Regions from separate parts of the Priestia sp. YIM B13486 genome, predicted to be linked through region 3. Evidence: riboswitches for the same ligand, from Rfam matches in the RefSeq annotation. Region 3 holds a riboswitch; each other region holds the start of a gene.
What was found. A riboswitch is a leader RNA that binds a small molecule or an ion and turns the genes downstream of it on or off. The one in region 3 is predicted to bind cyclic di-AMP.

Region 1: linked by a shared signal. The riboswitch ahead of ACFX4G_RS25270 (dicarboxylate/amino acid:cation symporter) and the one ahead of kdpF (K(+)-transporting ATPase subunit F) in region 3 are both predicted to bind cyclic di-AMP.
Region 2: linked by a shared signal. The riboswitch ahead of ACFX4G_RS00190 (APC family permease) and the one ahead of kdpF (K(+)-transporting ATPase subunit F) in region 3 are both predicted to bind cyclic di-AMP.

Annotation. Positions count from the first base shown of each region.
Region 1 covers NZ_JBHZOZ010000015.1:87,930-94,183, forward strand. Annotated here, with positions in the region: gene ACFX4G_RS25255 (3-oxoacid CoA-transferase subunit B) at 1-508, opposite strand, end outside; gene ACFX4G_RS25260 (CoA transferase subunit A) at 493-1,194, opposite strand; gene ACFX4G_RS25265 (aspartate aminotransferase family protein) at 1,195-2,544, opposite strand; gene ACFX4G_RS25270 (dicarboxylate/amino acid:cation symporter) at 2,653-3,888, opposite strand; cyclic di-AMP (ydaO/yuaA leader) riboswitch at 4,069-4,223, opposite strand; gene ACFX4G_RS25275 (NAD(P)/FAD-dependent oxidoreductase) at 4,825-6,254, opposite strand, start outside.
Region 2 covers NZ_JBHZOZ010000001.1:38,200-44,453, reverse strand. Annotated here, with positions in the region: gene ACFX4G_RS00205 (MerR family transcriptional regulator) at 1-367, shown strand, start outside; gene glnA (type I glutamate--ammonia ligase) at 451-1,785, shown strand; gene ACFX4G_RS00195 (N-acetylmuramoyl-L-alanine amidase) at 2,515-3,561, shown strand; cyclic di-AMP (ydaO/yuaA leader) riboswitch at 3,753-3,893, shown strand; gene ACFX4G_RS00190 (APC family permease) at 4,055-5,881, shown strand; gene ACFX4G_RS00185 (cation diffusion facilitator family transporter) at 5,991-6,254, shown strand, end outside.
Region 3 covers NZ_JBHZOZ010000003.1:436,093-442,346, forward strand. Annotated here, with positions in the region: gene ACFX4G_RS10640 (undecaprenyldiphospho-muramoylpentapeptide beta-N-acetylglucosaminyltransferase) at 1-180, shown strand, start outside; cyclic di-AMP (ydaO/yuaA leader) riboswitch at 339-481, shown strand; gene ACFX4G_RS10645 (hypothetical protein) at 554-691, shown strand; cyclic di-AMP (ydaO/yuaA leader) riboswitch at 707-847, shown strand; gene kdpF (K(+)-transporting ATPase subunit F) at 1,231-1,311, shown strand; gene kdpA (potassium-transporting ATPase subunit KdpA) at 1,336-2,997, shown strand; gene kdpB (potassium-transporting ATPase subunit KdpB) at 3,019-5,094, shown strand; gene kdpC (potassium-transporting ATPase subunit KdpC) at 5,108-5,674, shown strand; gene kdpDN (KdpD-like non-kinase potassium sensor) at 5,728-6,254, shown strand, end outside.

The sequences.
Region 1 (6,254 bases), on a different contig from region 3:
AGCCCGAAGCAGTCAGAGGTAAAGAGCACGTCTTAACCAGCTTCGGTTCTCCTGTCTTGCTCGTATGATTCATTAGCACAATGACTTTTTTCGCTTTTTGAGCTAATTCCATCGCTCCTCCCATCCCAGGAACTCGCTTACCTGGCACAATCCAATTAGCTAAATCCCCTTTTTCACTCACTTCCAACGCACCAAGAATGGTCATATCGACGTATCCTTTTCGAATCATCGCGAAGGCTGTAGCACTGTCACAGTATGAAGCCCCTTGAACGGTAGTTGTTGGATAGCCTGCTGCATTACAAACATTCTCATCTTCTTCACCTAAAGGAGGGGAAGATCCTAACCCTAAAATTCCATTTTCAGCATGAAACATCACATGAACAGCGCTTGGCACATAATTAGGAATAAGAGAAGGAATGCCAATCCCTAAATTAACAATCATGCCGTTTTGAATTTCAGCCGCAGCACGTTTTGCAATACGATGACGAATATCTATTCCCAAACCCATTTCCAATTCACTCCTTTCGAAGGGACAATATAATCCACAAATACACCTGACGTCATCACGTTCTCTGGGTCAATGTCCCCAAGAGGAACAATTTCATCCACTTCAGCGATAGTTATACGACCTGCCATTGCCATTAACGGATTAGTGTTTCGAGCGCTTTTATCATAAAGCAAGTTGCCGAATGGATCTGCTTTTTTTGCATACACAAAAGCAACGTCGGCTGTGAGCGGCTTTTCCACTAAAAATGTCTTGCCGTCTACTTCCACTTTTTCTTTTCCAAATTGAATAATGTCATTTTCTATTCCTACATCAATCAGTACTCCTCCGAGTCCAACTCCTCCCGCTCGAATCCGTTCAGCAAGCGTTCCTTGAGGAGAAAACTCAACTTCCAGCTTTTCTTCTGTCATCAGCGTTCCAGCCACTGGGTTCGACCCAATATGAGAAGCAATCAGCTTTTGAATTCTTCCTTGGCTTACCAATTTTCCCGCACCAATATGAGGAAAGCCTGAATCATTACATATCAATGTAAAATTTGATTTTCCGCTTTCAATCAGACCATCAATGAGAGAAGGCGGGCTGCCTACTCCTCCAAATCCTCCTATCATCAACGTAGCCGCATGATCCACGTATTCAATCGCTTGTTCCACAGTTGTGATCTTTTGAAATGAGTTTTCGACCTTTGTCACTCATTTCACCTCATTTCTCTGTTTTTCATTTTGCACTTCATGCAATGTTTTCGAAAGCAGATCGACCGCTTCATCAAGCTGACGATGAGTAATCGTAAATGGTGGCGCAATAATAATACCGTCTCCTTCTACTCCGTCTGTTCCTGCTTGTGAAGGATAAAGGAGAAGACCATTTTTTTGGGCTTTACTTATTACGCGTGCCGTCATATTTTCCGAAGATGAAAAAGGCTCCTTCGTCTTTGGATTTTGCACAAGCTCAAGACCAACTAGTAAGCCTTTGCCACGTATATCACCAATGATAGGGTAAAGAAGTTGAAGCTTCTTCAATTCCCCTACTAAATAGTCTCCTTTCAGCGCTGCTTCTTGAACAAGATCATGCTTTTCAATATAGGTTAAAACAGCTATCCCTACAGCGGATGACAGCGGATTAGCGCTTAGCGTATGTCCGCTCATAATTAATTTGGATCCGTTCATGATAGGTTCAATCGTTTTGCTGCTAGCTAACGTAACGGCTATTGGTGTATATCCTGCTCCTACTCCTTTTCCAAGCGTCATGATGTCTGGTTTAACTCCCCAGTGCTCATACGCAAACATCACGCCTGTACGCCCAACTCCAGTCATGACTTCATCCGCAATCCATAACACATCATATTTATCGCAAATTTCTCTTATCACTTCATAATAACCGGGAGGAGGTGTAAGCGCTGCTCCGGCTGCTCCTACAATGGGCTCTGTAATAAAAGCAGCAATATGTTCAGGGCCGGTTCGTTTGATAACTGTTTCCAATTCGCGTGCACAAGCAAGATTACAAGATGGATAGGTTTGATGAAATGGACACCGATAGCAATAAGGAGGCGAAACCGAAGGATAATCTTCAAGCAAAGACGAGAAGCGTTTTCGTCTTCCAACGTGCCCTGACATAGACAGAGCTCCTATTGTAATACCGTGATAGCTCATCCAGCGTGACAAAACCTTTGTTTTGGTTGGCTTTCCTTGCTCTTGAAAATGCTGAATTGCCGTTTTCATAGCCGTTTCAGTCGCTTCTGTCCCGCTGTTAACAAAAAAGCTCCACTGGAAATGATTGCTGCTTAATTCACATAGTTTCTTAGCTAAGGCTTCTGTTGGATCACTTGTAAACTGCGACCGATATACAAACGCAACTTTCTGTGCCTGATCGGTCATCGCATCAATAATTTCTTTTACGCCGTGTCCAATACTTGCTGTAACTGCCCCCGACGAAGCATCTATGTACCTTTTTCCATCTTGGTCGTACAAATAAATTCCTTTTCCATATGAAATAACTGGGTAGTCGTCGTCGAGCAGCGGCTTTATTACATGAGTTTTATTCATTTCCGCACTCTCCTTTCAAACATACACTCTTATTAAACTGTATGCTGAAACGAAGAGTTTCTTGCCAATAAAAAAAGCCCTAGCATATAGCTAGAGCTTTTACGCTTATTAAGCTGATTGCGTTACAGATTTATCGATACGCTTTGCTTCTGACTCAGCCACAATAACGGCACACGCAGCGTCTCCCGTAATATTTACAGATGTACGAAGCATGTCAAGCAAGCGATCAATTCCAATAATCAATCCGATACCTGCTACAGGCAGACCAACCGAACTCAATACCATTGCTAGCATAATGAGACCAACTCCAGGCACACCTGCTGTACCAATACTAGCAAGCACCGCTGTCAATACAACCGTCACAAGAGCACCCAGCGACAGGTCAACGCCGTATACTTGTGCAATAAAAATAGTCGCTACACCTTGCATAATTGCCGTTCCATCCATGTTAATGGTAGCACCTAACGGCTGAACAAAACTGCTGATGGACTCCGGGACACGAAGATTTTTTTGAGCCACATTCATTGAAATCGGAAGCGTTGCATTACTGCTTGATGTACTGAATCCAACTGTCATCGCAGGAGCAAAACCTTTAAAGAATTCAATTGGGTTACGTCTGGCCATAAGAGCGACTGATCCCCCATATGTTACGATCGAATGGATAAACAGTGCGAGCACGACTACAATCATGTACAGCCCCATCGCTTTAATTGCCTGCCAGCCTTGACTTCCGACTGCTGTTGCAAGAAGCCCAAATGTTCCGTAAGGAGCAAACTTCATCACTAGATTCACAAGGTACATCATCAATTCATTGCCTTGCTCAAGTAAATTGTAAAGCCCTTTTGTTTTACTTCCAAGCATCGTTATACCAAAACCGATAAAGATAGAGAAAACGATAAGTTGAAGCATATTCCCTTCAGCCATCGCTTGAATTGGATTGACTGGAATCATATTTAAGAATGTTTCTCCAACCGGCGGTGCTTTTTCGGCTTCAAAAGAAGCGTTTTTTGTATCAAAAGATCCAAATGTTCCTGGTTTAATAACAAATGCTAATAATAAACCAATTACAATAGCAACGGTTGTTGTCACTAGGAAGTACGAAACTGTTTTAGCCCCGATTCTTCCTAGTTTTTTAGGATCTCCTAAACCTGCTACACCTAACGTGATAGAGAAAAACACAATTGGTACAACAAGCATTTTAATTAAGCTTAAGAAAATTTGGCCAAGCGGTGTAAACAAGTACTTGTCCAGCGGAGCAAAAGCACTTGGAGCAAAAGCGTTAATTAACACTCCTACAATAGCACCAGCAATTAGCGCGATAATGATCTTTGTCGATAGCTTCATAGATTTACCTCCCGTAAATAAATTATATTAGAATGATTCTAACTACTATACTTATTTTACCATGCATTGAGAACGATAACACTCAAAATATACAATATATTAAAAATTTTCAGATTAATAGTTTAGGAATATTTTTAGCTATACAAAAAACCATGAGAATATCATGGTGTCATAGACCTGTTATTCCCTCACTGAATGCTTACGGAGTTAGCTGTCGGATTCGGGTACGTGAGTTACCCTACTTGATTCATTCAAGATTCACCCCAAGTACATTACGCACAAATATGGGTCCCCCGTTCTCTTATAAAACAAAAGAGATTAAGCAAATAATTTTCTTTAATATTTTTGCATGATAATAATTGTTACTTTAATTAAAATTCATTTTATATGTTTCTGTCAAGTTTTTATTCAAAAATAATGCATGATTTTATCATAAAAAGTTGATAATTGTTATATTTTAAAATTTTTACATCATATTTCAATAAACCACAAATACTTATTTAACAAGACTTACAATCTAATGGATAAAAAATTAATTCAAAAAATAGTTTGTAAAGTGAACTTTATTCTCATTAACTCTCATTCATAAATTTGCATAATTATTCTAATATCCGTGTACTTTATTGCTTTCATAAATATTTTACTCATCAAAAAATAACTCTTTTCAACTGTTGATTTTATCCTTGTATTGCTTGATATACCCTCCTTAAAATTCCACTGAATTTATTGATGCAAAGAAATGGACATTATCAATTCGCCTTATTGTATTTAATTCTGTTCACGATAGAAGGATGGATTCCGTCATACTTTTTAAAAAAGAGCGGGTAATTATCATATAAAACTATCGGAGTTGGAGCGGTACAAGTTCTTTACTTTTTACTTAGTCGCTCTCGTTATTTAACACATAAAAAAAAGAGGCCGTGACGGCCTCTTTTTTTATACAGTAACAGGTTCAGAACTTGCTTTGCGATTCTTTAATTTTTCAACAATGTCACGCGCTACCCACACACCGCACGCACTTGCCTGCGCGAGCCCTCGCGTAATACCAGCTCCGTCTCCTCCCACGTATAAACCAGAAATTTCAGTTTCAAACTTATCGTTTAACTTCGGACGGGCGGAGTAAAATTTCGCTTCCACACCGTAAAATAGCGTATGTTCAGATGCTAACCCAGGCGTTACATGATCCAGTGCTTCTGTCATTTCAATTAAGCTTTTCATCGTATTATAAGGAAGCACTAAGCCCAAGTCACCAGGTACAGCTTCTTTTAACGTTGGTTCTAAAAAGCCTTCTTTAATTCGAGTCGCTGTTGAACGACGGCCCTTTAAAATATCTCCATACTTTTGAACAACTAAGCCCCCGTTTGACAGCATATTAGCTAATCTTGATACTTCGTGCGCATATTCGTTCGGCTGATCAAATGGATCCGAAAATTTATGAGAAACAAGCAGCGCAAAGTTCGTATTTTGACTTCCAAGCTTCGGATCTTTGTATGCGTGTCCATTTGCTAACATAATACCTGAATGATTCTCTACTACCACATGTCCTGAAGGATTGCTGCAGAACGTTCTGACTCTTGTACCTACAGACGTATTGTAAATGAATTTCCCTTCGTACAAGTGCTTGTTGATTTCTTCCATAACAACGTTGGATGTTTCGACTCGAACGCCGATGTCCACTTGATTGTTAATCATTTTCAAACGACGTTTTTTTAGTAAGTCGCTCATCCACTTCGAGCCGTCTCGACCTGGTGAAACAACCACTTTATCAGCCGTAATTCTTTCACCATTCTTCAATTCGATACCGCGCACGATATGCTGACCGTCTTCTTTTTCTGTTATTAAATCGGCTACTTCCGTTTTATACTGCATATCAATTTTTTCTTTTAAGTATTCATAAATGCTTTTTAAAATTTCCAAATTTTGCTCTGTTCCTAAATGACGCACCTGGGCACGCAATAGCTTTAATCCTGCTGCGTATCCGCGTTTTTCAATTTCACGAACTTTATCAGTTAACGGATCCGTAATCGTATCGGTTGCTCCGTGTTTTAAATTAATTTCATCCACATATTTAATTAAATCTACCACCTGTGATTCAGATAGATAATCCGTCATCCAACCTCCAAATTCACTGGTGATATTAAATTTCCCGTCTGAATATGCGCCGGCTCCACCAAAACCATTTGTAATAGAACAAGCGGGCAAACAGCCAGCAAACTCTTTTTTGCCAACCGCAGGCGGACATTTTTCAATTTTTTTCTGAAGAATCGGACAATTACGTCGATAGATATCGTGTCCTTTATCGATTAATAAAATAGTTGCTTCCGGTAATTTTAACGTTAACTCATAGCAAGTAAAAATCCCAGCGG
Region 2 (6,254 bases), on a different contig from region 3:
TGGAATTGTGATGCAGTTAACTGAGTTGTCGGCTCGCCAAATTCGCTACTATGAAGAACATGAATTAGTTGCACCAGTAAGAACAGAGGGAAATCGACGATTATTCTCATTTAACGATGTTGATAAGCTGCTTGAAATCCGTGATCTTATTGAACAAGGTGTAAACTTAGCAGGTGTAAAGCAGCTGTTTCATCTTCAAAAGGAGCAAAAAGGGCATAAGCAAGAAGAAAAAGTTGTGGCAGCAACAGCAAAGCCAGAATTAACGGACGATGAATTGCGAAAAATGCTTCGTGCAGAACTTATGCAAGCAGGCCGTTTTAATCGAGCAACTTTAAATCAAGGAGATATGTCCAGGTTCTTTCATTAATAAAGTTATCAATATTTATGCCGTTCGTATATGAGGGGTATAGATTATAAATATTATATAGAGATTTAGGGGAGGATCACACGATGGCAAAGTACACAAAAGAAGATATTTTCCGCAAAGTTCAAGAAGAGAATGTAAAGTATATTCGTCTTCAGTTCACTGACATTTTAGGAACAATTAAAAACGTTGAAATTCCAGTAAGTCAATTAGAAAAAGCGTTAGACAACAAAATGATGTTTGACGGTTCTTCTATTGAAGGGTTTGTACGTATTGAAGAATCAGATATGTACCTATTCCCGGATATTGATACATTTGTTATTTTCCCTTGGACATCTGAAAAAGGTAAAGTAGCACGTTTTATTTGTGACATCTACAATGCAGATAGAACTCCGTTTGATGGCGATCCACGTAATAACTTAAAACGTGTGTTAAAAGAGATGGAAGAGTTAGGATTTACTGATTTTAACCTTGGACCTGAGCCAGAGTTCTTCTTATTCAAATTAGACGAAAAAGGCGAACCTACATTAGAATTAAATGATAAAGGTGGCTACTTCGACTTAGCGCCAACTGACCTTGGTGAAAACTGCCGTCGTGACATCGTATTAGAGCTTGAAGAAATGGGCTTTGAAATTGAAGCATCTCACCATGAGGTAGCTCCTGGACAACACGAGATTGACTTCAAATATGCTGCTGCATTAAAAGCTTGTGATGATATCCAAACGTTCAAACTTGTTGTAAAAACAATTGCACGTAAACATGGCTTACATGCTACATTTATGCCAAAACCATTATTTGGTGTGAATGGTTCAGGTATGCACTGTAACGTTTCATTATTTAAAGATGGTCAAAACGCATTTTATGATGAAAACGGTAATCTAGAGCTAAGTGATACTGCTCGTCAATTTATCGCAGGTATCATCAAGCACGCACACAGCTTTACAGCAGTAACAAATCCTACTGTAAACTCTTATAAGCGTCTAGTGCCTGGATATGAGGCTCCTTGTTACGTTGCATGGTCTGCTCGCAACCGTAGCCCATTAATCCGTATCCCAGCTTCTCGCGGCGTAGGAACTCGTGTTGAGGTACGTAGCGTAGACCCAGCTGCTAACCCATATTTAGCAATGGCTGTTCTATTAAAAGCTGGTTTAGATGGAATCAAGAACAACCTTGAAGCTCCAAAACCTATCGATCGTAATATCTATGTAATGACAAAAGAAGAGCGTATTGAAGAAGGTATCGTAGATTTACCTGCAACATTAGCTCAAGCTTTAGATAGCTTCCAATCAAACGAAGTTATGGTTTCTGCATTAGGTGAACACTTAGCAGAGCACTTCGTTGAAGCGAAAGAAATCGAATGGGATATGTTCCGTACACAAGTTCATCCTTGGGAACGTGACCAATACATGAGCCAATATTAATTCCTAAAAGTCCGAGAGATCGTTTATACGTTCTCTCGGACTTTTTTTGTTTTTCAAAATGAATAACATTGCGCATATTAAATATCGAACTAAGCTGTTCATAAAACAAGTATAGCTGCCTGTCGTACAATTTACAGGAGGCTTTTTTATGGTTTTGTTAGATACAGGAAAGAATTTGGTTATAAGAATTAAAAAGGATAAGCTTTTTGTCTCATTGAATCTATATGTAAAAGTAGTGTATAACAGATAGAGAGATTGTTTATGTGTTCACTCTGCACTTCAGTATAACTTCAAAGAATTTTCAGCCAGTCGTAGTATCATTAGAAAATACTGTTGGAGAGGAATGGAATGAAAATGCAAGAAGGAAATTTTTTTAAAGGTTTAGTAATAGGCATATTAATCAGCATTCCAATTTGGATTATTCTCATTGTTATAGGCGTTCTGCTTTTTAAATAGGCCCGTTCTCATAATAGAATAGACAAAACTTTCCTTTTAGTGTATACTTCAAATGAAAATGATAATTATTATCATTTAATCAACGAATCAACACTCTGCATATAGCTGTCACTCCTTGAGAGCTATCCCTATTTAATATTCTGTCTACAACGCAGAATAAACCGCTGCCTTTGAGTAGCGGTTCTTTTTTTAGTAAATTTCTACTTAGTAGGCTAGTATACGTAGCACTTTTTGCCCCTATACATATGTTAACAATAAGGAGGGACAAGTAATATGAAAAAAATCTATCTAGATGCAGGACATGGTGGGGCAGATGCAGGAGCAGTTGGAGCGAACGGACTGTATGAAAAAAACTTAGTTTTAAAAATTCAACAATATTTAATAAGCTATTTAAATAGCACCTACAGTGACTTTACGATTAAAACCACTCGTACCACAGATACTTTTTTATCGTTATCTCAGCGCGCTTCTCAAGCTAATTCGTGGGGAGCAGATGTATTTATGTCTATTCACGTAAATGCCGGTGGAGGAACAGGATATGAAGATTATGTTTATAGAAGCGCTAGCAATGCCAGTAAAACGTTTCAATCAATTGTCCACGGCCAAGTACAGCCAACGCTGCTGTCGTATAATCATCCGAATCGCGGTCGAAAATCAGCCAATTATGCGGTGCTTCGCTTAACAAATATGCCCGCAGTACTAACTGAAATAGCCTTTATTGATAACCGCACCGATGCAGCACTTCTCCAAAACGAAGCTTTTTTAAAAAGCATGGGTGAATCGTATGCAAAAGGAATTGCCGTCTATTTGAATTTACCTCGTCGTGCAGTTCCAAACCCCAATCCAACACCAACTCCGAATCCATCACCTTCTGAACCAGGTACAAAAACGTATACGATCAAGCAAGGAGATACGCTTTACAGTATTGCACAGAAGTACAACATAACAGTACAAGCGCTTCAAGAAGCGAATACAGGGCTTTCTGATCCTTTAACACTACAGGTTGGAAAAACAATTGTTATTCCTTCAGGGACTTCACCAAACCCATCTCCAACACCGTCACCAACTCCACCTTCGGAACAATATCCACTTCCAAATGGAATTTTAAAACAAGGTGATTCTGGAGAAGCCGTGAAGCAGCTTCAAAAAGCATTAAACGCGGTGAATTTTAAAGTAGGTTCAGTAGACGGAATATATGGAGTTCAAACGAAAGATGCAGTCAGACGTTTTCAGCTTGTGTATCTTCCTTATGATGTGGATGGTATTTATGGTCCTCAAACGAAAAACAAGCTAGCAGCCGTTTTAAAAGCAAAAAGTTAAAGCAAAAAGGTCTTCTGTAAGCGGGCAGAAGACCTTTTGTTTTTCTGTTAAAAGCGCCTTAAGCACTATTTTATGGTTTGCGTAAAATAATGCTTTACAAACCATTTGTACGGGAGTATATTATCTAAGAACAAAGGATAGTTATGAAAGAAACATGTTATCGATCATACCATTTAACCGAAAATTATATTGACCTGTTATCGCTTAATTCGTCAGAAGTGGGGGACCCAAATTTGTGCATTGTCACTTGGGGTGAATCCTTTTTTAAAGGTAGGGCTACTCTCATAGCCCGAATCCGACAGCTAACCCCATAAGCGTTTTGGAGAGGAGGTTTAAGCTGTGTAAAAACGCTGAGAACCCTTAGTGTTTTTTTTGTGCGCTTTTTTAACATAAAAAGGTATTTTTAAGGGATAATATCACTTATTCGTGAACTTGTAACGGAGCTTAGCAACGACAGTAAATAGTAGCTAAGCAATCATCGGAGGGAAATTACGTGAACTATTCAGTTCTCAAAAGATTATTGATTGGAAAGCCGCTTAAAACAAAAGAGTTAGGCGATCAAAAGCTTAGTAAGCTTAAAGCACTGGCTATTTTATCATCAGATGCCTTATCTTCAGTGGCTTATGGAACAGAACAAATTTTGATTGTACTTGCAACAGTCGGCGTCCTTGCCTATTGGTATTCGATTCCAATTGCGCTTGGGGTATTGGTTCTGCTCACGGCTTTAATTCTTTCATATCGCCAAATTATTTATGCGTATCCGCAAGGCGGAGGAGCTTATATTGTTTCGAAAACCAATTTAGGAGAAAATCCTGGACTTATCGCTGGAGGATCACTGTTGGTGGATTATATTTTAACAGTTGCTGTGAGTGTTTCAGCAGGAACCGATGCTTTAACTTCGGCTTTTCCAACGCTGCATCATTACAATGTAGTAATTGCGTGTTTGCTGGTGATTTTTATTACCGTCTTAAATTTACGTGGTGTAACAGAATCCGCTTCCGTATTAGCTTATCCGGTTTATTTATTTGTTATTGCTCTTATTTTGTTAATAGCGGTAGCCTTGTTTAAAATAGCGACAGGTCAAGTTTCACCTGAGCTTCATCCCTCTCTCGGTACAGTAGTGCCAGGTATTAGTTTGTTTTTATTATTAAAAGCTTTTTCGTCAGGCTGTTCAGCATTAACAGGTGTAGAAGCTATTTCAAATGCAGTGCCTAACTTTAAAGAGCCAGGTGCAAAAAATGCTGTTCATACATTAATGCTGATGGGCGGTATTTTAGCCGTTTTATTTTCTGGCATCACGTTTTTAGCTTATTGGCTTGGCATTTCTCCAAAAGCAGATGAAACGGTTGTATCACAAATTGCATCGAGTGTGTTTGGACGAAATGGATTTTATTATTTTATTCAAGGCACAACAGCTCTAATTCTAGTGCTAGCGGCGAATACGGGCTTTTCAGCTTTCCCTTTGCTAGCTGTCAACTTATCGTCTGATAAATACATGCCAAGAATGTTTCAAATTCGTGGCGATCGACTAGGCTATTCAAATGGAATTGTGACCCTTGGGATTGCTTCTATTGTCTTAATTGTAGCTTTTAAAGGAGCGACTGAACAATTAATTCCTCTTTATGCAGTCGGGGTGTTTATTCCATTTACGCTTTCTCAAACAGGCATGATTGTCAAATGGCTTAGAGAAAAGCCGGCCGGCTGGCAAGGGAAGCTAACCATTAACTTAATTGGTGCCCTCATTACCTTAACTGTGCTAATTATTTTGTTTACAACGAAGTTTTCACAAGTATGGTCCGTGCTCATTTTCTTACCGGTTATTGTCTATATTTTTCATCGCATTCATACGCATTATGAAGCGGTAGGAGAGCAGCTTCGCATTAAGCAAGGAGAAAAGATTGGAAAGCTTGAAGGAAGTGTGGTCATTGTTCCTGTAGCAGGAATGACAAAGGTAGTAGAAAATTCATTAAATTATGCAAGAACGATTGGCGATACCGTTATTGCAGTACATGTAGCCTTTGATCGAGAAAGCGAAAAGAGAATGGAAGAGAAGTGGGAGAAGTGGCAGCCTGATATTCGTATTGTTACGTTTCATTCTCAATACCGCAGCTTAGTGCGGCCGCTGTTTCGATTCATCGATATGGCTGAGGAAAAAGCCCGGGAAAATAATATGGCTATTACGGTCGTTATTCCGCAATTCATTACGAAAAAAAGCTGGCAAAATATCCTTCACAATCAGTCCAGTCTGCTGTTAAAAGCACATTTGCTTTACCGTAAAAATGTAATTGTTACAACTGTACCGTACCGTTTTAAAAAATAATGAAACATGACTAAAAACCTCCAACTTGTATGTTGGAGGTTTTTAATTTTTAAATTCACATACACTAACCGTAATCGAATCTCATCAAAGGCGCAAACGGAGGGATTGTATGAGTGAATTAATTAAATTGTTGCGAAAGGGAAATAAATCGGCCATCATGGCCGCTGTAGTTAATACCATTATCTCTATCATTAAAGGAATTGCTTTCGCTTTAACAGGGAATGTAGCAATGTTTGCTGAAACGATGCACAGCTTAGGAGATGCAGCTAATCAGTTTTTTGTCTTTATAGGTTCGGCATTAAGTAAAAAAGCCCCGACCAAAAGATTTCCAAATGGTTTCGGCCGATTGGTTAATCTCGTTCTATTAGGAGCG
Region 3 (6,254 bases):
TCCTTTAAGAAAAAAGGCTACTGTATGGTTGTGGAAGAAGAACAGTTAACAAAAGAAGTGTTTTTGCGTGAAGTAAATGAACTTCAGCAGCAGGCAAGTACGATGAAGCGTACAATGCGTGAAGCAACAAAAACGGATGCCATTTCAATTCTTGTAAATGAAATTGAGAAAATGAGCTAAAAAAAGCGTTCTTATCGAGGAGATAAGAACGCTTTTTTTCTTTGAATCTATTATTTTAAAATAATGAATACACATAGAAAAATAAAGCTTTTAAAATTTCAAAAAATGTTGTTGACAGTAAATTTTAACAGGAGTAAGATTACTCTCATGAAACGTTCCACAGTGAAACGCTGAGTCTTTTCTGAAAGAGAAGGAAAGAGCGGAGGACCCACTTATCAGGGGTGAATCTCTTAATTGAGTAGGGTTACTTTCTTGACCCGAACCCGTCAGCTAACTTCGTAAGCGTTAAGAGAGAGGATGGTGTAATCGTGGTCGTTTTCTATAACAGCGGATAGTACGCTCCTTTCCAAATACAGGTGAAAGGAGCGTCAAAATGCATTTATCTAAGCAAATGATTCAAATGATTGAATATCGGGCAATGTGCGATCAGCAATCTTTTGATCTAGCAAACCGCTATTTGTCTACGTTAGCTAATCAAAGTTTTAAACGCAGCAGTAAAAACCATAATTAAGTCTAAAAATTAAATAACAAATATACGCTTAATCAATTATGAGCGGGGGACCCAATATTTTGTACGTATGTACTAGGGGTGAATCTCTTAACTGAGTAGGGTTACTTCCATAACCCGAATCCGACAGCTAACTCCGTAAGCGTTTTGGGAGTAAAAAATTCGTGTCAATCACGGCTTATTTGTCGTGCATTAAACCGCGGAAGGGAACTCTCTTCTGCGGTTTTTTTTATGGAGAAAATAGGAGAGCAGGCTATGTCTGCACCGTAAAGAGGATATAGTAGGGCTTTTAAAACGAGATTAACAATACGTGAGGAATAAACAATCAAAGATAACCTTTCGCAGCTAGCTCACTTGGGCGTGATACTTTACGCACAGTAACAGTCAATAAGCTTAGAAACTATCTTTTTTGTTAGGAAACAGTTAGGAGGGAGCAACTTGGATATGATCATGCTTGGAATGCTTGCCATATTAACAGCTGCTATGTACGGAATTATTTGCTGGTCGTCTCATGTAGTAGACGAAAGAGAGGAGAAGTGAACATGTCGTTCATTTTGTTAGGTATTTCAGTTCTCGTTTTAATTTATTTAGTATATGTACTGTTAAACCCAGAACAATTTTAATAAGCGGAGGAATAAAACGTGGGGATTTTTCTACTATCAGTTGCGCTGCTGCTTGTTTTTGTAGCGCTTATTGCAAAGCCCGTAGGTATTTATATAGCGAATGTGTTTTCAAACGATAAAAACACTAGCTTAATAGGGAAGATAGAATCGGTGATGTTTAAAGCGGCAGGAATTAAAGGGCATAATCAGACGTGGAAGCAATATGCACTTGCTCTCGTTTTGGCGAATACGTTTATGATTTTTGTGGTGTATCTTATCTTCCGGTTTCAAGGGGTACTGCCGCTTAATCCAAACCATATTAAAGGAATGGATCCGGCTCTTGCTTTTAACACGGCTATTAGTTTTATGACAAATACGAACTTGCAGCATTACAGCGGTGAATCAGGCTTGTCCTATTTCTCGCAGATGGCAGCCGTTGTATTTATGATGTTTGCTGCACCAGCAACAGCACTTGCAGCAGCAATCGCTTTTATTCGAGGGTTGGCAGGGAAGGAAATGGGAAACTTTTTTGTTGATTTTGTAAAATCAATTACGCGTGTTTTACTTCCTATCGCTTTTATAACAGGCATTTTATTTGCTTTTTTAGGTGTCCCTCAAACGCTAAGCGGGACTGTGACTGCCCATACAATAGAAGGGGCATCACAGCAAATAGCAAGGGGACCAGTTGCTTCTTTTCTTTCAATCAAAGAGCTAGGCAACAACGGAGGAGGATTTTTTGGTGTCAATTCAGCTCATCCATTTGAAAATCCCAATGCGTGGAGCAATGTATTACAAATTGTCCTTATGCTTTTATTGCCAACCGCACTTCCTTTTACGTACGGAAAAATGATCGGACAGCGTAAGCAAGGTCGCATCTTGTTTGTAGCGATGAGTATGCTCTTTATTGTTATTTTAAGTACAGCGTTTGTAACAGAGTGGGGCGGCAACCCAAGACTTGATGCTTTTCATTTAAATGAGGCGAGCGGTTACATGGAAGGCAAAGAAGTTCGTTTTGGAGTCGGCATGTCAACTCTGTACGCCATCGTGACGACAGCGAGTGAAACAGGCGCGGTTAACGCGATGCACGATACCCTTACGCCTCTTACCGGGTTATTGACGCTTGGAAATATGATGTTAAATACCGTATTCGGCGGTGTCGGAGCAGGATTTATGAATGTCATGATGTACGTCATCATCGCCGTATTTTTATCAGGTTTAATGGTTGGAAGAACACCAGAATACGTAGGTAAAAAAATTGAAGGAAAAGAAATGAAGCTCATCGCCGTGACGCTTATTCTACAGCCGCTGTTAATTTTAGGGGGAACAGCCGTGGCGCTCACTACTCATTTAGGAATAGAAGGTATATCAAACCCAGGCTTTCACGGGTTAAGCCAGGCACTGTATGAATTTACGTCGTCAGCAGCAAACAATGGATCTGGTTTTGAAGGACTGGGTGACGCAACGCCGATTTGGAACATTTCTACGGGAATTGTTATGTATATTGGACGCTACTTCGGACTAATTACGATGCTGGCAGTATCAAGCTCACTAGCAGCTAAGCAGCTTGTTCCTGAAACACCTGGGACATTTAAAACGGATACGTCTTTATTTAGCGGCATTTTAATTGGAACTACCGTTATTGTAGGGGCACTTACGTTTTTCCCAGTGCTTGTACTTGGGCCGGTTGCTGAGTATTTAACACTGTAATAAAGAAAGCGGAGGATCATAATGAATAAACGGAATTTTGTGAATGATCTTGAATTAGAGCGTAACAGTCACATTCAAGGTTCTGTAGATAAACAGGCTTCATCGATTTTTATTCAATCAGTAAAACAGGCTTTTATCAAGCTAAGCCCAAGAACGATGATAAAAAATCCTATCATGTTCGTAGTAGAAATCGGGTTTATTATTACGCTTTTTTTAGCCGTTGTTCCGGATCTTTTCGGAGAAAGTACAGTAAGCACAGGGTTTAATGTTTCCGTATCTCTCGTGTTATTTTTTACAATTGTTTTTGCTAATTTTGCAGAAGCATTAGCAGAAGGACGAGGAAAAGCACAGGCCAATTCATTAAAGCAATCGAAAGGGGATATTACAGCTAATAAACTTCAAAACGGGGAAATAACACAAGTTTCCGCATCGCAGCTAAAAAAAGGCGATATCGTCGTCGTTTCACAAGGCGAAATGATTCCTGGAGATGGAGAAATCATTAAAGGGCTGGCATCTGTTGATGAATCGGCCATTACGGGTGAATCGGCACCTGTTATGAAAGAAGCAGGCGGGGATTTTAACTCTGTAACTGGAGGTACAAGAGTTGTCAGCGATGAAATTACAATTAAAATTACGTGTGAGCAAGGTGAATCGTTTTTAGATAAAATGATTTCGCTTGTTGAAGGAGCAGAGCGTCAAAAAACGCCAAATGAAATTGCGCTAAATACGGTTTTAACAAGTCTGACGGTTATTTTCTTACTAGTTGTTGTGACGCTTCCTGTATTTACAAACTACTTACATTTTCAACTCGACACGGCTATTTTAATTTCACTGCTCGTCTGCCTTATTCCTACGACAATTGGAGGATTATTATCGGCCATTGGAATTGCTGGGATGGACCGAGTCACGCAGTTTAACGTGATTGCTATGTCAGGAAAAGCAGTAGAAGCAGCTGGTGACATCAACACAATTATTTTAGATAAAACCGGCACAATTACGTTTGGAAACCGAATGGCTCATGAATTAATGACTGTAGAAGGCATAGACGAACGTGAACTTTACAAATGGGCGTTTGTTTCTTCTCTTTATGACGAAACACCGGAAGGGCGCTCAGTGGTTGATTTTATTCAAACTCGCATAGGAGTAGAAGACCTTAGAAAAACGCAGGGAACGTTTGTAGAATTCAAAGCTGAAACGCGAATGAGCGGCATTGACTTACAGAACCTATCTGTACGAAAAGGGGCAGTGGACGCCGTCACGGCATGGGTAGAGTCGAATGGCGGAAAGATTCCCTCTGATTTGCAGCAAAAAGCAAACGAAATTGCAGGAGCTGGTGGCACGCCGCTTGCCGTCGCCGCTGATGACAAAATTTATGGCTTGATTTATTTAAAAGACACGGTAAAACCAGGAATGAAAGAACGCTTTGATGAACTTCGTAAAATGGGCATTAAAACAGTCATGTGTACAGGAGATAATCCGCTAACCGCAGCAACCATTGCAAAAGAAGCGGGAGTAGATGAATTTATTGCGGAATGCAAGCCAGAAGACAAAATTCAAGTCATTAAATACGAACAGCAGCAAGGAAAGCTAGTTGCTATGACAGGTGACGGGACAAACGATGCCCCTGCACTTGCTCAAGCTGATGTTGGCTTAGCAATGAACAGCGGAACCTCAGCTGCTAAAGAAGCAGCAAATATGGTGGACTTAGATTCGGATCCTACTAAAATCATTGAGGTCGTTTCGATTGGAAAACAGCTATTAATGACAAGGGGTGCCTTAACTACATTCAGTATCGCAAACGATATTGCTAAGTATTTCGCTATTATTCCAGCGATGTTTACCTTGGCGATTCCGCAAATGGAGGCTCTTAACGTAATGAAGCTGAATTCACCTCTATCTGCCGTATTGTCAGCGCTCATTTTTAATGCGGTCATTATCCCGCTGTTAATTCCTTTAGCTATGAAGGGAATTGCGTATAAGCCGATGAGTTCTAACGCCCTATTGCGAAAAAATTTGCTCATTTACGGGTTAGGTGGGGTATTGATTCCATTCATTGGGATTAAAGCGATTGACTTACTACTTTCATTTGTAATGTAGAGGAGAAGAAACGATGATACAAGCAGAACGAACGGGAAGCATTATTATTCGCTTAACAATTATGATGATCATTCTTTGTGGTCTTATTTATCCTGTTGTGATGACAGGTATTGCTCAGACGGCTATTCCAAGTAAAGCAAACGGCAGCTTAATCTATTCAAACAAGCATCAAGTTATCGGTTCTAAGCTGATTGGGCAGCAGTTTACGAGCAATGAATTTTTTCATGGCAGGGTCTCTAGTATTGATTATAACGGGGCAGGGTCTGGCTCGTTGAATTTAGCACCTTCAAATAAAGATCTTACGAACCGTATCGCGAAATCAGTAGCGGCGTGGAAAAAAGAAAGCGAGGTACCAAAAGAAGGAATTCCAGTTGATGCCGTCACAAATTCAGCTTCTGGACTCGATCCGGATATTACCCCACAAGCTGCATATGCACAAGTAGAACGCGTGGCAAAAGCAGCCGGTATTAAAACCAACACGTTAAAAGAGCTGATCAAAGAACATACTAAGCAAGGAGTTTTTGGTGAAAAACGAGTAAATGTAGTAGAGCTGAATTTAGCTGTTCAACGAGAGCGCTAATTACATGCACGCGCTTCATGTATTGAAGCGCGTGTGATAAAGGGGCACAAACAATGAAAGAAAAAGAAGCTCATCCATACTTTCGAAGAAAAACTCCGGAAGAACTATTGCGTGAACTTCATGATCAGAAGCGCGGAAAGCTTAAACTCTACATCGGCGCCGCGCCGGGAGTAGGAAAGACGTATAAAATGCTTCAAGATGCGCACGATTTAGTCAAAGAAGGCGTAGATGTCGTAGTTGGATATGTAGAAGCACACGGCAGGGATGAGACTAACGAGATGATCGGAAATCTAGAAGTAATCCAAAGAGAAACCGTTTTTTATAAAGGAAAAGAATTGCAAGAGCTTGATTTGCTGGCGATTGTAAGAAGGCGCCCAAAAGTTGTAATTATCGATGAACTTGCTCACACAAATGTTCCAACAAGCCGTAATCAAAAGCGATTTGAAGATGTTTCTTACCTGCTCAACCAAGGTATTTCAGTCATGTCAGCAATGAATATTCAGCATATGGAAAGCGTACATGATCTCGTATATGCTGTTACCCAGGTAAAAGTTCGTGAAACAGTGCCAGATTTATTTAT